Regions from separate parts of the Cellulosimicrobium sp. I38E genome, predicted to be linked through region 2. Evidence: predicted binding sites of a transcription regulator. Region 2 holds the regulator's gene; each other region holds the start of a gene.

What was found. The regulator HspR, encoded in region 2, represses chaperone genes until heat shock. The targets are predictions, from matches to a motif close to AAGTTGAGTCNNNNNGACTCAACTT.
Region 1: a site for HspR is predicted at 807-831, ahead of dnaK (molecular chaperone DnaK). Genes of this name have one in related genera too.
Region 3: a site for HspR is predicted at 1,120-1,144, ahead of clpB (ATP-dependent chaperone ClpB). Genes of this name have one in related genera too.

Annotation. Positions count from the first base shown of each region.
Region 1 covers NZ_LUAZ01000020.1:1,735-3,999, reverse strand. Annotated here, with positions in the region: gene A0J59_RS07170 (hypothetical protein) at 1-116, opposite strand, end outside; gene dnaK (molecular chaperone DnaK) at 953-2,265, shown strand, end outside.
Region 2 covers NZ_LUAZ01000095.1:2,176-4,440, reverse strand. Annotated here, with positions in the region: partial or broken gene A0J59_RS20920 (DnaJ C-terminal domain-containing protein) at 60-629, shown strand; gene A0J59_RS20915 (heat shock protein transcriptional repressor HspR) at 767-1,168, shown strand; gene A0J59_RS20910 (phosphotransferase family protein) at 1,191-1,919, opposite strand; gene A0J59_RS20905 (DUF1540 domain-containing protein) at 2,129-2,265, shown strand, end outside.
Region 3 covers NZ_LUAZ01000033.1:37,211-39,475, forward strand. Annotated here, with positions in the region: gene A0J59_RS12040 (hypothetical protein) at 1-902, opposite strand, end outside; gene clpB (ATP-dependent chaperone ClpB) at 1,197-2,265, shown strand, end outside.

The sequences.
Region 1 (2,265 bases), on a different contig from region 2:
GCGTAGACGCCGTACACCCCGCCGACGGCCGTGATGATGGCCGCGACGGCGGTGAGCACGCCGGGCATCGTCGTGAAGAACCCGTTCCTCGGGGGTTGCCGTCCCTCCATGGTCATGGCTGACCACCGCCTCGTCTGGTCTCGTTCGCGCCGCTGGACGACACGGCTCACAGGGACGGAGCGTCCGGCGGCACCCGTGATACGACGACAGCCCGGCGGAGATGGAGGTTTGTCGGTTCGCGCCGGATGTGGCGGACTGCTGGGCCCCGCGACCTGGGCTTTCGCGACGAGGTGGCAGAGGCGCGTTCTCACTCAGGTGGCGGGTTCTCCGCGCGCGCGTCCCACGCGGCGCGCGCTGCCCTCGTGACGCTCTCCGACACGTCCGGGATCCACCGTGTCCGGTCCCTCGCTCGCGTCTCTGCGCGTCCACGAGGACACCAATGCTCTTGCGGCGGCTCTCTGAGATGGGGGAGGAGCGTTGGGTCCAGCACGCAGGTCAGAGTGCGTTCGAGAAGTGCGATCACCGCGGCTCTGGTCTCGCCGGCGAAGCGAGGATGGGCAGCGAGGGAGGCGACGACGGAGTCCCGCATGCGCTCCAGCGTGGGGGTGGACCGGCAGGCGTGTGCAAGGCGAGCAGGGAGGGCGCGAGCCTGTGGATCCGACCAGCGCGGCGTCGCGGTCGGTGGGTCGTGACGTGGGGTCAGGCGGCATTGCCAGCCACCGTGTCGGCGACGGTGCCGGAGAACCGCCAAGGTCGTCGTGGCATCGGATCAGAGTCCGAGCGCGGGAATAGGCCACCTTCGGTGAAGGTTGAGCGAGAAGGACTCAAGTTTGAGCGCCAGGACTTGCACGAGCGGGGACCGGGTGCCTACCTTGAGTGAAGCAGACTCAACCCGGTGTGTCCGGGCGCGCGTGCGCCGTCGGGCACCCCATCCACAACGGAGGCAGCACACATGGCACGAGCAGTCGGGATCGACCTCGGCACCACCAACTCGGTGGTCGCCGTCCTCGAGGGCGGAGAGCCCACCGTCATCGCGAACGCCGAGGGGTCGCGCACGACGCCGTCGGTGGTCGCCTTCTCCAAGACCGGCGAGGTCCTCGTCGGCGAGGTCGCCAAGCGTCAGGCGGTCACGAACGTCGACCGCACCATCAGCTCGGTGAAGCGCCACATGGGCACCGACTGGTCGGTGGAGATCGACGACAAGAAGTACACCGCGCAGGAGATCTCCGCGCGCATCCTGGGCAAGCTCAAGCGCGACGCCGAGGAGTACCTGGGCGAGCCCGTCACCGACGCGGTCGTCACCGTCCCGGCGTACTTCAACGACGCCGAGCGCCAGGCGACCAAGGACGCCGGGCAGATCGCGGGCCTCAACGTGACGCGCATCGTCAACGAGCCCACCGCGGCCGCGCTCGCGTACGGCCTGGAGAAGGGCAAGGAGGACGAGCTCATCCTCGTCTTCGACCTGGGCGGCGGCACGTTCGACGTCTCGCTCCTCGAGGTCGGCAAGGACGAGGACGACTTCTCCACGATCCAGGTCCGCGCGACCTCGGGCGACAACCGCCTGGGTGGCGACGACTGGGACCAGCGGATCGTCGAGCACCTCATCAAGCAGGTGAAGAACAGCTCGGGCGTCGACCTGTCGAAGGACAAGATCGCGCTCCAGCGCCTGCGCGAGGCCGCCGAGCAGGCGAAGAAGGAGCTCTCGTCCGCGACGAGCACCACCATCTCGATGCAGTACCTCTCGATGAGCGAGAACGGCCCCATCCACCTGGACGAGAAGCTCACGCGCGCCCAGTTCCAGCAGATGACGCAGGACCTGCTCGACCGGACGAAGGCTCCGTTCCACAAGGTCATCTCCGACGCGGGCGTCTCCGTCTCCGACATCGACCACGTCGTGCTCGTGGGTGGCTCCACCCGCATGCCGGCCGTGACCGACGTCGTCAAGGAGCTCACGGGCGGCAAGGAGCCCAACAAGGGCGTCAACCCGGACGAGGTCGTCGCCGTCGGCGCGGCCCTCCAGGCCGGCGTCATCTCCGGTGACCGCAAGGACGTCCTGCTCATCGACGTGACCCCGCTGTCCCTCGGCATCGAGACCAAGGGCGGCGTGATGACCAAGCTCATCGAGCGCAACACGGCCATCCCGACCAAGCGCAGCGAGATCTTCTCGACGGCCGAGGACAACCAGCCGTCGGTGCTCATCCAGGTGTTCCAGGGCGAGCGCGAGTTCGCGCGCGACAACAAGCCGCTCGGCACGTTCGAGCTCAC
Region 2 (2,265 bases):
GCGGAACGCGGTCGAGCCCTCGACCGCGACGTCCGCACCGGCCCGCGGGCGCGCAGCAGTTCGGCGGCGGTCCCCGCCCGCGGGCCGGTGCGGACGTCGCCGCGGCCACGACCCTCCCGTTCCGCCAGGCGGTCGAGGGCTCGACCGTGACGTTCACGGTCGACGGCCGCAACGTCACCACCCGCATCCCGCCGGGCGTGCGCGACGGCCAGAAGATCCGGCTGCGCGGCAAGGGCCGCCCGGGCATGGCCGGCGGTCCCGACGGCGACCTCGTCGTCACCGTGCACGTCACCCCGCACCCCGTCTTCTCCCTCGACGGCACCAACCTCCGCGCGACCGTCCCCGTGACGTTCGCCGAGGCCGCGCTCGGGGCGACCATCAGCGTGCCCACGCTCGACGGGACGTCGGTCAAGGTCAAGGTCCCGGCCGGGACGCCGTCGGGCCGCACGCTGCGCGTCAAGGGCCGCGGCGTGCAGACCGCGAAGGCGACCGGCGACCTGCTCGTCACCGTCCAGGTCGCGGTGCCGCAGAAGCTCTCGAAGGCCGCGCGCGAGGCGGTCGAGGCGTTCGCCGCCGAGACGGACGGCCAGGACGTGCGCGCCGACCTGGTCCGCCAGGCCGCGGAGTGAGGGAGGCCGTGATGGCCTACCAGGATCATCCGTCGGTCGGCGACGACGCGCGGAGCGCCGCCGGACGGGCTCCCGGCAGCGACGTCGACCAGGACGCCCCGGTCCTCGTCATCTCCCAGGCCGCGGCGCTCGCGGGGATGCACCCGCAGACGCTGCGTCAGTACGACCGCCTCGGCCTGGTGGTGCCGCGCCGCACCGCGGGCCGGGGACGGCGCTACTCGCTGCGTGACGTCGCGAAGCTGCTCGAGGTGCAGCGGCTCAGCCACGACGAGGGCATCAACCTCGCGGGCATCCAGCGCATCCTCGCGCTGGAGTCGCAGGTCGAGCGGCTGGAGCGCCGTATCGAGGCGCTCTCGGCGCGCGTCGAGCCGGGCGGCCGCGTGTTCGCGGCCGCGGCGAGCGGCGACGTCGTCGTCGTGCCGCGCGGGCGCAGCGTGCGCCGCGGGGTCGAGGAGGCGCTGCGCGAGACGCTCGTCGAGCACGGCGAGGCGCGCGCGCTCGTCATCTGGCGGCCCCGGCCCGACGACGCGAGGTCCTGACCCCGGCTGTCCCGCCCGGGTCTCAGCTCCGACGGGCCTCGCGCGCGACGAGCGCCACGGCGGCGGGGACGAGCGCGACCTCCGAGGGGTCGAGGCCCGGGTCCGCGGCGCGGGTCCGCGCGGCGGCGTCGAGGTGCCGCAGGAGCACCGGGTCGGCGAGGTGGAGGAACGCGTCCAGCAGGACCCGCGCGCCCGGCGCGAGCTCGTCGTCCTCGTCGGCGGCGACCTCCGCGAGGACGACGGCGGTCACGGCGAGGTCGAGCCCGGCCGGCCCGAGCCGGGCGTTCGTCCAGTGCAGGACGGCCGGGCCGTCGGCGGTGAGCACGACGTTCGCCGGGTGCAGGTCGAGGTGCAGGACGCACGGCGCCCCGGCACCGGGTGCGTCGAGGGTCGCGAAGGACGGCGCGGTGAGCGCCTCGTACGCGGGCTCGTCCGGCGCCGGGGGCGGGACCGCGTGGAGCGCGTCGTGCAGCGCGACGAGGATCCGGGCCGATCCGGCGAGCGACGTCCGGCCGCCGAGGATCGACTGCAGGAGCGTCGGCCCGCGCAGCAGCTCCATGGTGAGGTCGCCGTCCGTGGCGGCGTCGACGCGCGGGGCGGGGAAGCCCGCGGCGCGTACGTGCCGCATGACCTCGGCGGTGCCGACCGTGTCCGCCCCCGAGCGCGAGCGTCGCAGGACGCGGTCGGCGCCGACCGCGTACAGGTCGGCGTCGGCACCCGAGAACAGCGGCGCGCCGAGCGAGGGGGCCATGAGCCGACGCTACGCCTCTCCTGCCCTCCTGACGAGGGCCCCTGCGTCGTCCCTGGTCACGCATTTTTGCAAGAATGCCGTGCGCTAATTCCGTGCTATTCCTGCATTTCTTAGCAAGGCCTTCCTTGCTATACACCGTGGAATTCCAGGAATACCGTGGACACGGAAGCCCGGCCCCCCCACGGGACCTCGGAGAACAGGAGATCGCGATGAGCAGCCTCACGGAGATGCCCCAGGTCGTCGAGTGTTCCATCGACGGCTGCGGCTACAACCACGACCACGGGTGCCACGCCGGCGCGGTGACCATCGCCGGTCACGCGGGCGACGCCGAGTGCGCGACCTTCAT
Region 3 (2,265 bases), on a different contig from region 2:
CCGGGGTAGCCGCCCTGCTGGCCCGGGTAGGCACCCGGCTGGCCCGGCTGCTGGCCGGGGTAGGCGCCCGGCTGCTGTCCCGGGTAGCCACCCTGCTGGCCCGGGTACTGGCCCTGGGGCTGGCCGGGGTACTGACCGGGCTGACCCGGGTAGCCGCCCTGCTGGAAGCCGGCGGCCTGGCCGTCCTGCGTGCCCGGCTTGGAGCGGAGCACGAGCCAGAGCACGAGGCCGATGATGCCGAGCAGCACGACGCCGCCGATCACGAACCAGAGCCAGGCCAGGGAGCCGGAGTCCGAGGCGTCGCCCGCGCTGTCGCCGCCGTCGGGCGCCGTGGCGCCGTCCGAGTCGCCGGTGGCCTCGTCCGAGCCCTCGTCGCCCGACCCTGCAGCACCGCCCGCGACGGCCGAGCCGCGCGCCGTCATCTCGTTGACCTCGCCCACGACGGGCGTCCAGGTCACCGTGTTGCCGTCGACCTCACCGTTGGACTCGGCGACCTCGCCGGGGAACGTGATGGAGACCTTGATGTCGAGGCTGTCCATCATCTGCTGCGTCAGCTCGTCGCTCGTCGCGTCACCCGTGTCGGGGTTGAACTCCTCGCCGGTCATGTCCATCGACCCGCTCACGACGTACTCGTCACCCTCGCGCGTGACCGAGATCGAGTCTGCCCCGGCCGACGAGAGCTGTGAGATGGGCTGGTCGGCGTAGGTGATCTTGGTGCCCGTGTACCCGTCCTGGGCGTACGGCTCCTGGGTCGCGCCCTCGGGCAGCTCGGACTCCATCTCGGAGCCCATCGAGTCCCACATCTCCTGCGGGTCCATGTTCGCGGACTCGGCGAGCTCGTCGCTGAACGCCATGACGACGCTGCCGTCGAACGTGTCGTCCTCGTTGAGGGTGAGGGCCATGTCCATCCTCATGCACCCTGCGAGGAACAGTGCGAGGGTGGCGAAGAGGGCAGCGAGGCCGAGTCGTCTGCGCAAGGGTGAGGAGTTCACCCGCCCAGCATGTCGCGGATCGTCGCCCGAGGCGAGGGTCGATGCCGTTTTGAGACGGAATGTGGCCGGGAGTTCATCCGCTCCGCGCGACGGATCGCGGGGCGGCCGCGCGCGAGGCTGACGAACGAAGTTGAGCGGAATACACTCAACTTCGGAGTCGTTCCACTGGTCAGACCACCTTTCGAGCACCACACCGGAGCACCTATGGAAACGAAGTTCACCACCATGTCGCAGCAGGCGATCGGCGAGGCGATCCAGACCGCGTCGGCCGCTGGCAACCCGCAGCTCGAGCCGACCCACCTCCTCGCCGCGCTGCTCACCCAGGAGGGTGGGGTCGCCGTCGGGCTGCTCGACGCCGTCGGCGCGGACAAGCAGGCCGTCGGCCAGAAGGTCCGGGCCGCGCTCGTCGCGCTGCCCACCGCGAGCGGGTCCGCCGTCGCGCAGCCGACCCCGTCGCGCGCCACGTCCACGGCACTCGACAACGCCGCGAAGGAGGCGCAGGCGCTCGGCGACGAGTACGTCTCCACCGAGCACCTGCTGCTCGGCATCGCGGCGGGTTCGTCGCAGGCCGCGACGATCCTCCAGCAGGCCGGCGCGACCGCCGACGCGCTGCGCTCGGCGCTGCCCGCCGTGCGCGGCAGCGCGCGCGTGACCAGCCCCAACCCCGAGGGCACCTACAAGGCGCTCGAGCAGTACGGCACCGACCTCACCGCCGCCGCCGCCGAGGGCAAGCTCGACCCCGTGATCGGGCGCGACTCCGAGATCCGGCGCGTCGTGCAGGTGCTGAGCCGACGCACCAAGAACAACCCCGTCCTCATCGGCGAGCCCGGCGTCGGCAAGACGGCCGTCGTCGAGGGCCTTGCCCAGCGCATCGTCGCGGGCGACGTCCCCACGTCGCTCCAGGGCAAGCGCCTCGTGTCCCTCGACCTCGCGAGCATGGTCGCGGGCGCCAAGTACCGCGGCGAGTTCGAGGAGCGCCTCAAGGCCGTCCTGGAGGAGATCCGGTCCTCCGACGGCGAGGTCGTCACGTTCATCGACGAGCTGCACACGGTCGTCGGGGCGGGCGCCGGCGGCGAGGGCGCCATGGACGCCGGGAACATGCTCAAGCCGATGCTCGCGCGCGGCGAGCTGCGCCTCGTCGGGGCGACCACGCTCGACGAGTACCGCGAGTACATCGAGAAGGACCCGGCCCTGGAGCGCCGCTTCCAGCAGGTCTTCGTCGGCGAGCCCTCGGTGGAGGACACGGTCGCGATCCTGCGCGGGCTCAAGGAGC